Regions from separate parts of the Pseudomonas sp. 05N432 genome, predicted to be linked through region 1. Evidence: predicted binding sites of a transcription regulator. Region 1 holds the regulator's gene; each other region holds the start of a gene.
The links. Region 1 encodes FliA, which starts transcription of late flagellar genes. Its sites were predicted from a motif close to CTAAAGTTTNNNNNNNNNNNGCCGNTAA; they were not measured.

Region 1 (4,562 bases):
GCGGCAGGGGCTGCCGCCACTGCATCAGGGGCGAACTGGCCTTTGCCGTGCAATTGGTCGAGCAATGACTCGAACTCGGCATCGGTGATTTCATCGCTGCCGGCAGCCGCTTCAGGTGCCGGGGCTACAGGCGTCCCCGCCTCGGCTTGCGCCTTGACCGCGTTCAGCGAGTCCAGCAGCAGTTCGAATTCATTGTCGGTGATGTCGCCCGATTCGCTTTCAGCGGCAGGTGCTTCAACCACTTCTGCAACTGGTTGCGCCACATCGGCTGTTTGAGGCTCGGCCAAACGGGCCAGAGCCGCCAGCAGTTCCGGTGTAGCCGCGGTGATCGGTGCACGTTCGCGGACTTCGCTGAACATGCTGTTCACCGCGTCCAGCGCTTCGAGAACCACGTCCATCAGTTCCGAGTCGACGCGACGCTCACCCTTGCGCAGGATGTCGAACACGTTCTCGGCGATGTGACAGCACTCCACCAGCTCGTTGAGCTGGAGGAAGCCGGCGCCCCCTTTTACAGTGTGAAAACCGCGAAAAATTGCATTGAGCAAATCCGCATCATCTGGTCGGCTTTCCAGCTCCACCAGCTGTTCGGACAGTTGCTCTAGAATCTCGCCGGCCTCAACCAGGAAATCCTGAAGGATCTCTTCATCGGCGCCGAAGCTCATTAAGGGGGTGCTCCTAAAGGTCTAAAAACCTAAAAAACCTAAAATGCTAAAACTCTAAAATCCTAGGCTGGATAACAAATCGTCCACATCGTCCTGACCGGACACAACGTCTTCTCTTTTATCGGCATGAATCTGCGGACCTTCACCCTGAGAGAGATGTTTTTGCGGATCTTTTTCAGCCAGCATCGCTTCATGGTCATGTTCGATGCCCGCAAAGCGGTCTACCTGACTGGCCATGAGCACGAGCTTGAGCAGGTTGCTTTCTACTTCGGTGACCAATTGAGTCACGCGCTTGATCACCTGACCGGTCAGGTCCTGGTAATCCTGAGCCAGCAGAATATCGTTGAGGTTGCCCGAGACGACCTGGCTCTCCTCGACGCTACGCGTCAGGAAACCGTCGACACGCCGGGCCAGTTCGCGGAATTCCTCGGCACCGACTTCGCGGCGCATGAAACGCCCCCAGTCCGCGCTCAGGGCCTGGGCGTCAGTGCTCAGGCCATTGACCAGCGGAGTACTGTTCTCGACCAGATCCATGGTCCGGTTTGCGGCCGCTTCGGTCAGCTTGACCACATAGGACAGGCGCTCAGTGGCATCCGTGATCTGTGAGACTTCCTCGGCTTGCGGCATGTTCGGGTCAATCTGAAAATTGACGATCGCGCTATGCAGCTCGCGAGTGAGCTTGCCCACCTCCTGGTACAGGCCACGGTCACGGGTCTGATTGAGCTCATGGATCAGTTGCACAGCGTCACCGAACCTGCCCTTTTCAAGGCTTTCGACCAGTTCGTGAGCGTGTTTTTTCAGGGTCGACTCGAAATCGCCCTGTGAAGATTCTCTTTGCTCCATAGCTCCCCCGTGGCGCAGTGGCTCAGCACATCAACCGATGCGTTCGAATATTTTTTCGATCTTCTCTTTCAACGCCTGGGCCGTGAAGGGTTTGACCACATAGCCGTTTACACCGGCTTGAGCGGCTTCGATGATCTGCTCGCGCTTGGCTTCGGCGGTGACCATCAGCACCGGCAGGTGCTTGAGCTTTTCATCGGCGCGCACGTGGCGCAGCAAGTCGATACCGGTCATGCCAGGCATGTTCCAGTCCGTTACCAGAAAGTCGATGCTCCCGCTGTTGAGAACGGGAATGGCGGTAATACCGTCGTCCGCCTCGACCGTGTTGGTGAACCCAAGGTCACGCAACAGGTTCTTGATGATCCGCCGCATCGTTGAGAAGTCATCAACGATGAGGATTTTCATGTTCTTGTCCAATTCGACCTCCAAGCAGTCTTAAACGCGTTCAGCACCTGAACACGCCATTCAATCAATCAGGCAGAGCACTCGACGACTGTCTGGAGCACAACGGATGAAGACCGGCACAGCGTTACACCCTGCCTGTTTCGTTCGCAGTGTCCCCACACTGCTGTCAGCGCGCTCGCCACTCCCCCAAACGCCCCCGCAAACGGGCTGCGCACTGGCTGTGTAACTGGCTGACCCGGGATTCACTGACCCCCAGGACCTCACCGATTTCCTTGAGATTCAGCTCTTCGTCGTAGTACAGCGCCAACACCAGTCGCTCACGCTCCGGCAAGTTGGCAATCGCATCCGCCAGCGCAGCCTGGAAGCGTTCATCTTCCAGGTCACGCGACGGTTCGAGATGAGCACTCGCGCCATCCTCGTGCAGCCCTTCATGCTCGCCGTCCTGCAACAGATCGTCGAAGCTGAACAGGCGACTGCCCAAGGTGTCATTCAAAATCCCGTAATAATCGTCGAGACTCAATTGGAGTTCGGCCGCAACCTCGTGATCTTTAGCGTCACGCCCGGTTTTAGCTTCAATTGAGCGAATCGCATCACTCACCATCCGGGTATTGCGGTGTACCGAGCGTGGCGCCCAGTCACCCTTGCGGACTTCATCGAGCATCGCGCCACGGATACGGATCCCCGCGTACGTCTCGAAACTCGCACCTTTGCTCGCATCGTATTTGGTCGACACTTCAAGCAAACCGATCATGCCTGCCTGGATCAGGTCCTCGACCTGAACACTGGCCGGCAGGCGCGCCAACAGGTGATAGGCAATACGTTTTACCAGTGGCGCGTAACGCTCGATCAGTTCGTACTGCGCGTCACGCGCCGACTTCTTGTACAGGTTGTAACCACTGGCTGTCATAGAACCGGACCCGCAGTTTGCTGCACCAGACGCTCGACGAAAAACTCCAGGTGCCCACGCGGGTTGGCGGGCAACGGCCAGGTATCGACTTTCTGCGCGATGGCCTTGAATGCCAGCGCACACTTGGAACGAGGAAACGCTTCATACACGGCGCGCTGCTTCTGCACCGCCTTGCGCACGCATTCGTCGTAAGGCACCGCACCGACGTATTGTAAGGCGACGTCGAGGAAGCGATCCGTGACCTTGGTCAACTTGGCGAACAGATTTCGTCCCTCCTGCGGGCTTTGCGCCATGTTGGCCAGCACGCGGAAGCGGTTCATGCCGTAATCGCGGTTGAGCAGCTTGATCAGCGCGTAGGCGTCAGTAATCGACGTCGGCTCGTCGCAAACCACCAGCAATACTTCCTGGGCTGCGCGAACAAAACTCACGACCGACTCACCAATACCCGCCGCCGTGTCGATCACCAATACGTCGAGGTTATCGCCGATGTCGCTGAATGCCTGAATCAGGCCAGCGTGCTGGGCCGGGCTCAGGTGAACCATGCTCTGGGTACCGGACGCTGCTGGAACAATGCGAATTCCGCCCGGCCCCTGAAGTAATACATCGCGCAGTTCACAGCGGCCTTCGATGACGTCGGCCAGCGTACGCTTGGGCGTGAGCCCCAGCAGGACGTCGACGTTCGCCAGCCCCAGATCGGCGTCCAGCAGCATGACGCGCCGGCCGAGCTCAGCAAGAGCCAGGGACAAGTTCACTGACACATTAGTCTTCCCGACGCCACCTTTGCCGCCGGTCACTGCGATCACCTGTACGGGATGCATGCTGCCCATGTTCGTTCTTTACCTTGTCTTGCTTAGACGCGGACTACATGACTGGCTGCGCGCTCACTTGTGAACAATGCATGGCAGGCCATCGATGTAGATACAAATCTATTCATTATTACCTCAGCCGACACGCTTGGCCGGGCTGTGGTAGAGGTCAGCGAACATATCAGCCATGGCTTCTTCGCTGGGTTCTTCCTGCATCTGCACGCTAACGGCGCGACTGACCAACTGATGCCGGCGCGGTAAATGTAGATCATCCGGGATCCGTGGCCCGTCGGTCAGATAAGCGACAGGTAATTCGTGGCTGATTGCCAGGCTCAACACCTCGCCCAGGCTCGCTGTTTCATCCAGTTTAGTCAGAATGCAGCCTGCTAGCCCGCACCGCTTGTAACTGTGATAGGCGGCAGTCAGTACCTGCTTTTGGCTGGTAGTGGCCAGCACCAGATAATTCTTCGACTTGATCCCGCGACCGGCCAGGCTTTCCAGCTGCATGCGCAACGCCGGATCACTGGCCTGCAGGCCGGCGGTGTCGATCAATACCACACGCTTGCGCAACAGCGGATCAAGGGCTTGCGCCAGGGACTGGCCCGGGTCGACGTGAGTCACCGAGACATTGAGGATACGCCCCAGGGTCTTGAGCTGTTCCTGGGCACCGATGCGGAAGCTGTCCATGCTCACCAATGCGATGTTCTGCGCGCCGTACTTGAGCACGTAACGCGCGGCCAGCTTGGCCAGCGTCGTGGTTTTGCCCATGCCGGCAGGGCCGACCATGGCGATCACGCCACCCTCTTCCAGTGGTTCGATCTCGGGAGTCACGATCATCCGCGCCAGGTGCGCCAACAGCATGCGCCAGGCCTGGCGGGGCTCTTCAATTTCAGTAATCAGTTCCAGCAGATCGCGCGACAACGGACCGGACAGGCCAATGCG
Region 2 (4,562 bases), on a different contig from region 1:
CAGCGCTTGCCGGCCGTCGTTCAACGCAACAACTTCAACCCCCACCGTCTGCAGGCAACGCGAGACCTGTTTGCGCGCCACCGACGAGTCGTCGACCGTGAGCACTCGCAAGGAAATTGCCTTGTGCTGGGTCTCGGCATCGATCACGCCCACCGAAATCACATCCGACGTCGGCGCAACTTCCGCCAGGACCTTTTCCACGTCGATAATTTCGACTAGCTGATTGTCGACTCGAGTCACTGCGGTCAGGTAGTGATCGCGACCCGTGCCCTTGGGCGGCGGATGGATCTCTTCCCAGTTCATGTTGACGATCCGCTCGACCGACCTCACCAGAAACCCCTGGGTCTTGGTGTTGTACTCCGTGATGATCACAAAGGGATTGCTTTGATCCTGCAACCCGCCTGAGCCGGTTGCCATTGCCAGATCCAGAATCGGAATGGTTGCCCCCCGAATATTCGCCACACCGCACACGACAGGACTGGACTTGGGCATCAGGGTCAGCTTGGGGCATTGCAGCACCTCCCGAACCTTGAACACGTTGATCCCGTAAAGCTGCTGGCCGTCGAGACGGAACAACAACAGCTCCAGGCGATTCTGCCCTACCAGTTGCGTGCGCTGGTTAACCGAATCCATTACACCAGCCATGCCCAGACTCCTACACCAACGCTAAGTGTGTTGCGACGCACATTCATCACTAAACGGCACGGCGCTTGCTTTTTAACTGCCATGAACACAAAAACGACATTTTCCCGACGCCTGACATCAATGTGCCGTAAATTCCTCGGCGCCCTGTCAGCTGTATGCCTGTTGAACGTTGGCAGCCCTGCCTTTGCCGACCCGGTTACCTTGCCTGATCTACTTATCGGCGTCACTCAGGGCTTTCTTGAATTCACCGTAGAAGACTACCTGGCCACCAGTCAAACCGCAGGGCGCTATGAAATCGAAGTCAACAAGCTCGACCCGCGCATGCACATGCCGGCGTGCGACAAGGAATTGACAGCGACATTGGAGAGCCCCGCGATACCTTTGGGCCGGGTTACGGTGAAAGTCCGTTGCGATGGCGCCTCCCCCTGGACGGTCTTCGTACCCGCTCAAGTCCGCCTGTTTCGCGAGGTCGTCACGACCACCCGCCCCCTCAAACGAGCCGGAATCATCGACCCTTCAGATGTGATGCTGCGTGAGCGCGATATCAGCCTGATCAATCAGGGATATCTGACAAACGTCGATCAAGCCATCGGACAAAAACTTGTCCGACCAATGGTCAGCGATCAAGTGATTACGCTTGTTCATCTGGAGCAGGCAGAAGTCGTGCGCAAGGGCGATCAGGTGGTCATCACCGCCCGCAGCGGCACACTGAGTGTGCGAATGCCGGGTGAAGCGCTGTCCAATGGCGGCCTGAGCGAGCAGATCAGAGTCAAAAACCTCAACTCACAACGAGTCATCAAGGCGCAGGTCACGGCAACGGGCCAGGTGGAAGTCGCCATGTAGATAACTGGCGCACAACCGTCCTGTTCCCTAAACTGTGCCTCACGCAGGGCAAATACCGACGTGCCTGGGCTCATTGACTATTGAGCCTAAAGTTTTCCCGGGTATGGCCGAAAACATGGCAAGCGTCCAAATTCCCAGAGGTTTTTTATCATGGTCATCGATTTCAGCCGTTTAAACAGCTCCCCCACGCCCGCAAGCAGCATGCGGACCAGCGTCAGCAAGGACACCGGCGATGCCGGCAAATCCGCGCCGCTGAGCACCTCGACCGAACAGGTCGGTGCCACCCAAAGCGGGGAATCGGTACACCTCAGCAATGAGGCTCAACAGTTGCAGAAGATCACTGACAAGCTGCGCGATCAGCCTGCCGTCGACAGCGCCCGCGTGGCCGAGTTGAAAGCAGCGATTGCCGATGGCAGCTATAAGGTCGACAGCAACCGTGTAGCCAGCAAACTGCTCAACTTCGAAGCCCAGCGCTAGCCAAAGGCCTGCGCCAGGCTTTTGGACGCTTAAAACCCAAGGCCAGCCATGCACGACACTAACTTACTGCAACTGATCACCGATGACTTTGCTCCAGCTCAACAATTGCTGGAGCTGCTGAAGACCGAATCCCTCGCCCTGCACGGCCGCGACATGCCGCTGCTCGAGGATATTCTGGCGCAGAAACAGGCACTGATCATTCTGCTGGAACAGCATGGCCGCAAACGCAGCGAAATTCTCGCGAGCCTGAACCTTCCTGCCAGCCGCGCAGGCCTGGAGCAGCTTGCCGCTCACTCAAGTATTGGCGATCAGTTGCTGACCCAAAGCGACGTCCTGACCCGACTGCTTGCAGATTGCCAAACCGCCAACGAGCTCAATGGCCGCTCGATCCAGGTGCAACAAGCCACCACCGCCAATCAGCTGAAAATCCTTAACGGTGGCGAGCCTCCAACGCTTTATGACGCCCGCGGATCAACCTCCATGCTCGCGAAACCCCGCGCACTCAGTCAGGCTTGAACTCATAAATAAGCGTGCTCTATCAAGGCACCAAACATGCTGGCAGAATGCTAGCTCTTGCGTGTGATCGTATTCTGTCTGGAGATTGATAAACCGTGTTCAACGCCTCAAGCGCGGAAGATGCTCCGCAGCCACCCAAGGTGCTCAGCACCCCGCTGGAAATCACCGGCAACCTGCGGATGCTGCAAGAGAGCCATGATCCCCTGATCATCACGTTCCATGAACGCAGCCAGCGCTTTCAGAGCTACCTGATCGATGTCGATCGCGACAGCAACATGATCGCCCTGGACGAAATGATCCCTCGCGATGGCGAACGCTACCTGCTTGCCGGCGAAGCCTTTCGGGTTGAAGGCTTTCATGAGGGCGTACGCATTGCCTGGGAAAGCAACGGCGCGCTGACCATCGACGAGTCCAACGGCGACCGCTGCTACCGTGGCACGCTGCCCGATGAAGTGGTTTACCACCAGCGTCGCAATGCGTTTCGCGCAGCCTTGAAACTGGCACAACTGGTCAACATCGAACTCGGTGGCGACAAGCTCAAGACGCCTGTCAGTGGCAAACTGCTGGATATCTCTGCGACGGGTTGCAAGCTGCGCTTTGATGGCGACATCACCAGCGGACTTCAATTGGGTCAGGTCTATGAACGCTTCATCGCCGCCCTGCCCTTCGGCAGTATGACCGCACCGGTCGAGCTGCGTTATCTGCACCACGAAGAGAAAATCGATACCACCTTCGCCGGCGTACGCTTTCACAACATGAGCGGACTGGTGCAGCGTCAGGTCGAGCGCTTCGTCTATCAGTTGCAACGCGAAGCGCGCCGCTTCGACAAAGACGACTTCTGATCCAGACGCTTGAAAAAACGGGCAGTCCCTTGCGGTGACTGCCCGTTTTTTTTGCCCCTAAGGCCTGGCCTCGGTAAAGCTTTTCGGATGCTCCGCCCCCGGATCATCAGGCTGCTCATCAGAGCCGCCGACATCCTCAGCGTCGGACTTTGCGTCCCGCTCAGGATCCAGATCAGGGCTCGCGCCATTTTGCATCTGGTCATGCACGACCTGCTCATCGACCCTCGGATCGAGCGCCGCCACCAGTGGCGAACTCGACATGCTGTCCGGCATTGCCACGTGATGCAGCGGCGCGTCTTCCACCTGATGCAGATTGGTCACCGCTTTCGGCCGGATGCGCCAAACCAGCACCACTGCGAAGAAACTGAAGAACGCATACAGCATCTGACTGCCGAACAACTTCATCAGCACACCCGCCACCAGCGGCCCGATGCTCGCCCCCACACCGTATGTCACCAGCAACATGGCCGTCAGCGATACCCGTCGATCGCCTTCGACGTGGTCGTTGGAAAACGCCACCGCCAACGGGTACAGACAGAACTGCACCAGCGAGCAGGCGAAGCCTGCGATAAACAGCATCTCAAGCGGCACCTGCGGCATGATCGCCAACGGCAACGCTGCCAGTGCCAGGCAAAAGGCAAAACTGCGAATCAGCAGCGCCCGATCATAACGATCCGACAACCAGCCCAACGGCCACTGCACCAGCAACCCGGCAAAAATGCAGCTACCCATGAACAGACCGACCTGCTCAGTGGAAAGCCCTTGCTGGGACGCGTACAACGGCGCCAGACCATAGAACGAACCGACGATCAGGCCAGCGCCGAGCACCGTACTGAGGGACTGCGGAACCCGCTTCATGAAAAAGCGCGGCTCCATCGGCGCCGGGTGCAAGGGCGCCGGGTGAATCCGCCGCGTCAGCGCAACCGGCACCAAACACAGCGCAAAACACAACGCCACCAGCATCAGCAGCTCCAGCCCCAGGGACGGGTGCATGACCAGAATCAACTGGCCCAGCACCAGCCCCAGGTACGAAGCGATCATGTAGCCGCTGAACACCACCCCGCGCTGCCTGGCTTCGGCCTGCTCGTTCAGCCAGCTCTCGATGACCATGTATTGGCACATCATGCCCAGACCGACGACCATCCGCAGCACCAGCCACGCCGGTAGCCAGTCGATCAGGCCATGCCCCAGCACCGCCGCACCGACGATCCCGGCACAGGCCGAGTAGGCCCGGATATG
Region 3 (4,562 bases), on a different contig from region 1:
TAAAAAGCGCTAAGGACAGGCGAAAAACGCGGTGTATGATGTGCGGTCTTTGCGAAGGGCACTCGAGTCATGAACCTGTCGTTTATTGGCGACAGACTGGTTCGATGCCGTTCTTCACGCCACCACACCAGGAGATATCCAATGAGCGTACTCGTAGGCAAACAAGCCCCTGACTTCACCGTACCGGCCGTACTCGGCAATGGCGAGATCGTTGACAGCTTCACCCTGTCCTCGGCCATCAAAGGCAAATACGGCCTGGTGTTCTTCTATCCACTGGACTTCACCTTCGTTTGCCCGTCCGAGCTGATCGCTCTGGACCACCGCATGGCTGACTTCAAGGCTCGCAACGTTGAAGTGATCGCTGTTTCGATCGACTCGCACTTCACCCACAACGCCTGGCGCAACACCCCGATCAATGCCGGCGGCATCGGTCAGGTTCAGTACATCATGGCTGCTGACATGAAGCACGACATCGCCAAGGCCTACGACGTTGAGTCCGAAGGCGGCGTGGCTTTCCGTGGCGCATTCCTGATCGACGACAAGGGCGTTGTTCGCTCGCAAATCGTCAACGACCTGCCACTGGGTCGTAACATGGAAGAGCTGATTCGCCTGGTCGACGCCCTGCAATTCCACGAAGAGCACGGCGAAGTTTGCCCGGCCAACTGGAAAAAAGGCGACAAGGGCATGACCGCTTCGCCAGAAGGCGTTGCTGCTTACCTGACCGAGAACGCTGGCAAGCTGTAAGCCACGCGTCAGGCATAAAAAAACCGGCCGCCAAGGCCGGTTTTTTTATGGGCGGGATAAATCCTGCGACTGAATCAGTCGTTGAAATCTTCCCAGCCGCCCATTTGTTTCCAGCGATTGACGATGCCGCAGAACAGCTCGGCAGTCTTCTCGGTATCGTAGCGAGCCGAGTGGGCCTCGCGACCGTCGAAGTCGATATCGGCAGCCTGGCACGCTTTGGCCAGGACCGTTTGACCATAAGCCAGACCGGCCAGTGTCGCGGTGTCGAAGCTGGAGAACGGGTGAAACGGATTGCGCTTCATGTCCAGGCGCGCAACGGCGGCATTGAGGAAGCCCAGGTCGAAGCTGCTGTTATGGCCGACCAGGATCGCCCGTTTGCAGCCGTTGGCTTTCAGCGCCTTGCGTATGCCACGGAAGATGTCGGTCAGTGCCGCTTCTTCACTCACGGCCATGCGCAGTGGGTGATCGAGCTTGATCCCGGTGAATTCCAGCGCCGCGGCTTCGATGTTGGCGCCTTCGAACGGTTCTACACGGAAGAAATAGGTGTGATCGGGGTACACAAAACCTTTTTCGTCCATGCTGATAGTCGTGGCGGCAATTTCCAGCAAGGCGTCAGTGGCACAGTTGAAACCACCGGTTTCAACGTCGACGACAACGGGCAAGTATCCACGGAACCTGGCTGCCATCGGGTGACGTGAACCACCTCCGCCTGAACTTTCCTGTTCGTCGTCGAAATGGTCTTCACTCACGCGTGTTCCTCCAGCAGGCGCCAGCGCAGTTTTTCACCGGCGCGCAGCGGGATGACAGTCAGCTCGCCGAACGGCAGGCTGGTTGGGGCGGTCCATTCTTCGCGGACCAGGGTAATGCGGTCGGTGTTCGCCGGCAGGCCGTAGAAGCGCGGGCCGTTGAGGCTGGCGAAGGCTTCGAGCTTGTCCAGCGCATTGCGCTGTTCAAAGGCTTCGGCGTACATCTCGATCGCGGCATAAGCGGTGTAGCAACCGGCACAGCCACACCCGGCTTCTTTTGCGTGTTGGGCGTGCGGGGCCGAGTCTGTGCCCAGGAAGAACTTCTCGCTGCCGCTGGTAGCGGCGTCAAGCAGGGCGACCTGATGGGTATTGCGCTTGAGAATCGGCAGGCAATAGAAGTGCGGACGAATCCCGCCCACCAGCATGTGGTTGCGGTTATACAGCAGGTGGTGAGCGGTGATGGTTGCGCCAACGTTGGCCGGAGCCTCGTTGACGAACTGCACGGCATCGCGGGTAGTGATGTGTTCGAACACCACTTTGAGCGTTGGGAAACGCTCCACGACCCGACGCATGTGCTCGTCGATGAAGACTTTTTCGCGGTCGAAGACATCGACGTCGCCGCGGGTGATTTCACCATGAATCAGCAAGGGCATCCCGACCTCGGCCATGGCCTCGATCGCGGGGAAGATCTTGTCGATGCTGGTAACACCGGAATCCGAGTTGGTGGTCGCGCCAGCCGGATACAGCTTGGCAGCGTGAACGAAACCGCTGGCCTTGGCCTCGCGAATTTCATCGGGTGTAGTCCGGTCGGTCAGGTAAAGCACCATCAGCGGTTCGAAACGGCTGCCGGCCGGGCGCGCAGCGAGAATACGCTGGCGATAGGCGTCGGCTTCAGCGGCGTTACGCACCGGTGGTACCAGGTTAGGCATGATGATCGCGCGACCAAAGGTGCGCGCGACATCCGCGACAGTATTGGGCAACACAGCACCATCGCGAAGATGAATATGCCAGTCGTCGGGACGCAGCAGGGTCAGGCGGTCGGACATTGGGGATTCCAGGCGGGTCAAACTCAAGGGAATGCTACCGGAAAAGACTCATCCAGGCACTCGCTATCAAGTTTTGCAGCAAGCTTCCGATATCACAAAGGTATGCCGTAATTATATGTATCGGTCTTTTTGTTGTAGAAGCCAGTGGAGCCTCCCGTGCGCCAGCGTTATTTAGCCTTGCTCAGCGTGTTTGCCAGCCTTCCTGCCATGGCGCTCACTTTCCAGACGCGTCTGGAGAGCATCGAGTGGACGGTCGAAGGCGACAAATTCGAATGTCGCCTGAGCCAGCCGATTGCCGATTTCGGTTCGGGCGAGTTCGTGCGGCGCGCAGGCGAGCAGGCCACCTTTCGTCTGAAGGCCTACAACCCGATGATCACCGGCGGCTCGGCGACGTTGCTGGCCGCCGCTGCGCCTTGGCAGCCGGGGCGCGGCGATATCAATCTGGGGTCGGTCAAGGTTGGCAGCGGTGATGTGCTGTTCAACAGCTCGCAACTCCAGGCCGGACGCCTTATCGGCGGTTTGATGGACGGTCGCAGTCCGCTGATTCGGCATTATTCGCGCGATGGCGGAGTGTCGGAAGTCCGTTTGTTGCCGGTCAGTTTCAGCAAGGCCTACGCCGATTATCAGGCGTGTGTCGCCAAGTTGCTGCCGATGAATTACGAGCAGGTGAAGCAGGCTGAGGTTGGTTTTCCGGGCGGTGGTATCGATCTGGACGCGCAGGCCAAGGCCAAGCTGCAGGTCATGCTGACCTTCATGAAGGCCGACCCGACGGTCAATCACATCGAACTCGACGGTCATTCCGATAACAGTGGCAATCGCCTGACCAACCGTGATCTGTCCCGGCGCAGAGCGCTGGCGGTGATGGACTTCTTCAAGGCTAATGGCATTCAGGAGTCGCAAATCACGATGCGCTTTCACGGCGAGCGTTATCCGTTGGCCCCCAACACCAACACCGCCAATCGGGCGAAGAATCGCCGGGTCAACGTTCACCTTGAGCGCGTTGCACCCACCGATAAACCGGCGCCGCAAGTCAGCTCGGCAAGCAGTGCCGCAACGACCTCCTGAACTGGCTGAAATAGTCGCCCGCTCGACATAATCTGTCGCTTCGTCATCATAAGCTGTCGCGCCTCTGTAATTTATCCTCTCACGGCGGTAGACTTCTCGGCTTTCCGTAGAACCCCGTGGAGTGATGGCATGGCGGACGTAAACAAGGTCGTTCTGGCGTATTCCGGCGGCCTGGACACTTCGGTGATCCTCAAGTGGCTGCAGGATACTTATAACTGTGAAGTGGTGACCTTTACCGCTGACCTGGGTCAGGGTGAAGAGGTCGAGCCGGCCCGCGCCAAGGCACAAGCCATGGGCGTAAAAGAAATCTACATCGACGATCTGCGCGAAGAATTCGTGCGTGATTTCGTTTTCCCGATGTTCCGCGCCAACACCGTTTACGAAGGCGAGTACCTGCTGGGTACTTCCATCGCTCGTCCGTTGATCGCCAAACGCCTGATCGAAATCGCCAACGAAACCGGCGCAGATGCCATTTCCCACGGTGCGACCGGCAAGGGCAATGACCAGGTTCGTTTCGAGCTGGGCGCTTATGCACTCAAGCCAGGCGTGAAAGTGATCGCCCCTTGGCGCGAGTGGGACCTGCTGTCCCGCGAGAAGCTGATGGATTATGCGGCGAAGCACGCGATCCCGATCGAACGTCACGGCAAGAAAAAATCCCCGTACTCGATGGACGCCAACCTGCTGCACATTTCCTATGAAGGCGGCGTGCTGGAAGACACCTGGACCGAGCACGAAGAAGACATGTGGCGCTGGACCGTCTCCCCGGAGAACGCTCCCGACAAGCCGCAATATCTGGAGCTGACTTACCGCAACGGCGACATCGTTGCACTGGACGGCGTCGAAATGACTCCGGCTACCGTGCTGGCGACCCTGAACCGTATCGGTGGCGAACACGGTATCGGCCGTCTGGACATCGTCGAGAACCGTTACGTGGGCATGAAGTCCCGTGGCTGCTACGAAA

Region 2: a site for FliA is predicted at 1,575-1,602, ahead of flgM (flagellar biosynthesis anti-sigma factor FlgM). Genes of this name have one in related genera too.
Region 3: a site for FliA is predicted at 2,602-2,629, ahead of AC1DHT_RS22420 (flagellar protein MotY). Genes of this name have one in related genera too.

Annotation. Positions count from the first base shown of each region.
Region 1 is NZ_JBFTMM010000009.1:123,418-127,979, forward strand. Features, by position in the region: gene AC1DHT_RS11880 (chemotaxis protein CheA) at 1-662, opposite strand, end outside; gene AC1DHT_RS11885 (protein phosphatase CheZ) at 717-1,505, opposite strand; gene AC1DHT_RS11890 (chemotaxis response regulator CheY) at 1,536-1,907, opposite strand; gene fliA (RNA polymerase sigma factor FliA) at 2,074-2,814, opposite strand; gene fleN (flagellar synthesis regulator FleN) at 2,811-3,641, opposite strand; gene flhF (flagellar biosynthesis GTPase FlhF) at 3,756-4,562, opposite strand, start outside.
Region 2 is NZ_JBFTMM010000032.1:15,966-20,527, reverse strand. Features, by position in the region: gene AC1DHT_RS28590 (chemotaxis protein CheV) at 1-645, opposite strand, end outside; gene flgA (flagellar basal body P-ring formation chaperone FlgA) at 727-1,488, shown strand; gene flgM (flagellar biosynthesis anti-sigma factor FlgM) at 1,639-1,965, shown strand; gene AC1DHT_RS28575 (flagella synthesis protein FlgN) at 2,014-2,481, shown strand; gene AC1DHT_RS28570 (flagellar brake protein) at 2,577-3,323, shown strand; gene AC1DHT_RS28565 (MFS transporter) at 3,381-4,562, opposite strand, start outside.
Region 3 is NZ_JBFTMM010000019.1:270,342-274,903, reverse strand. Features, by position in the region: gene AC1DHT_RS22435 (peroxiredoxin) at 142-744, shown strand; gene rnt (ribonuclease T) at 819-1,493, opposite strand; gene pyrC (dihydroorotase) at 1,490-2,536, opposite strand; gene AC1DHT_RS22420 (flagellar protein MotY) at 2,693-3,601, shown strand; gene AC1DHT_RS22415 (argininosuccinate synthase) at 3,731-4,562, shown strand, end outside.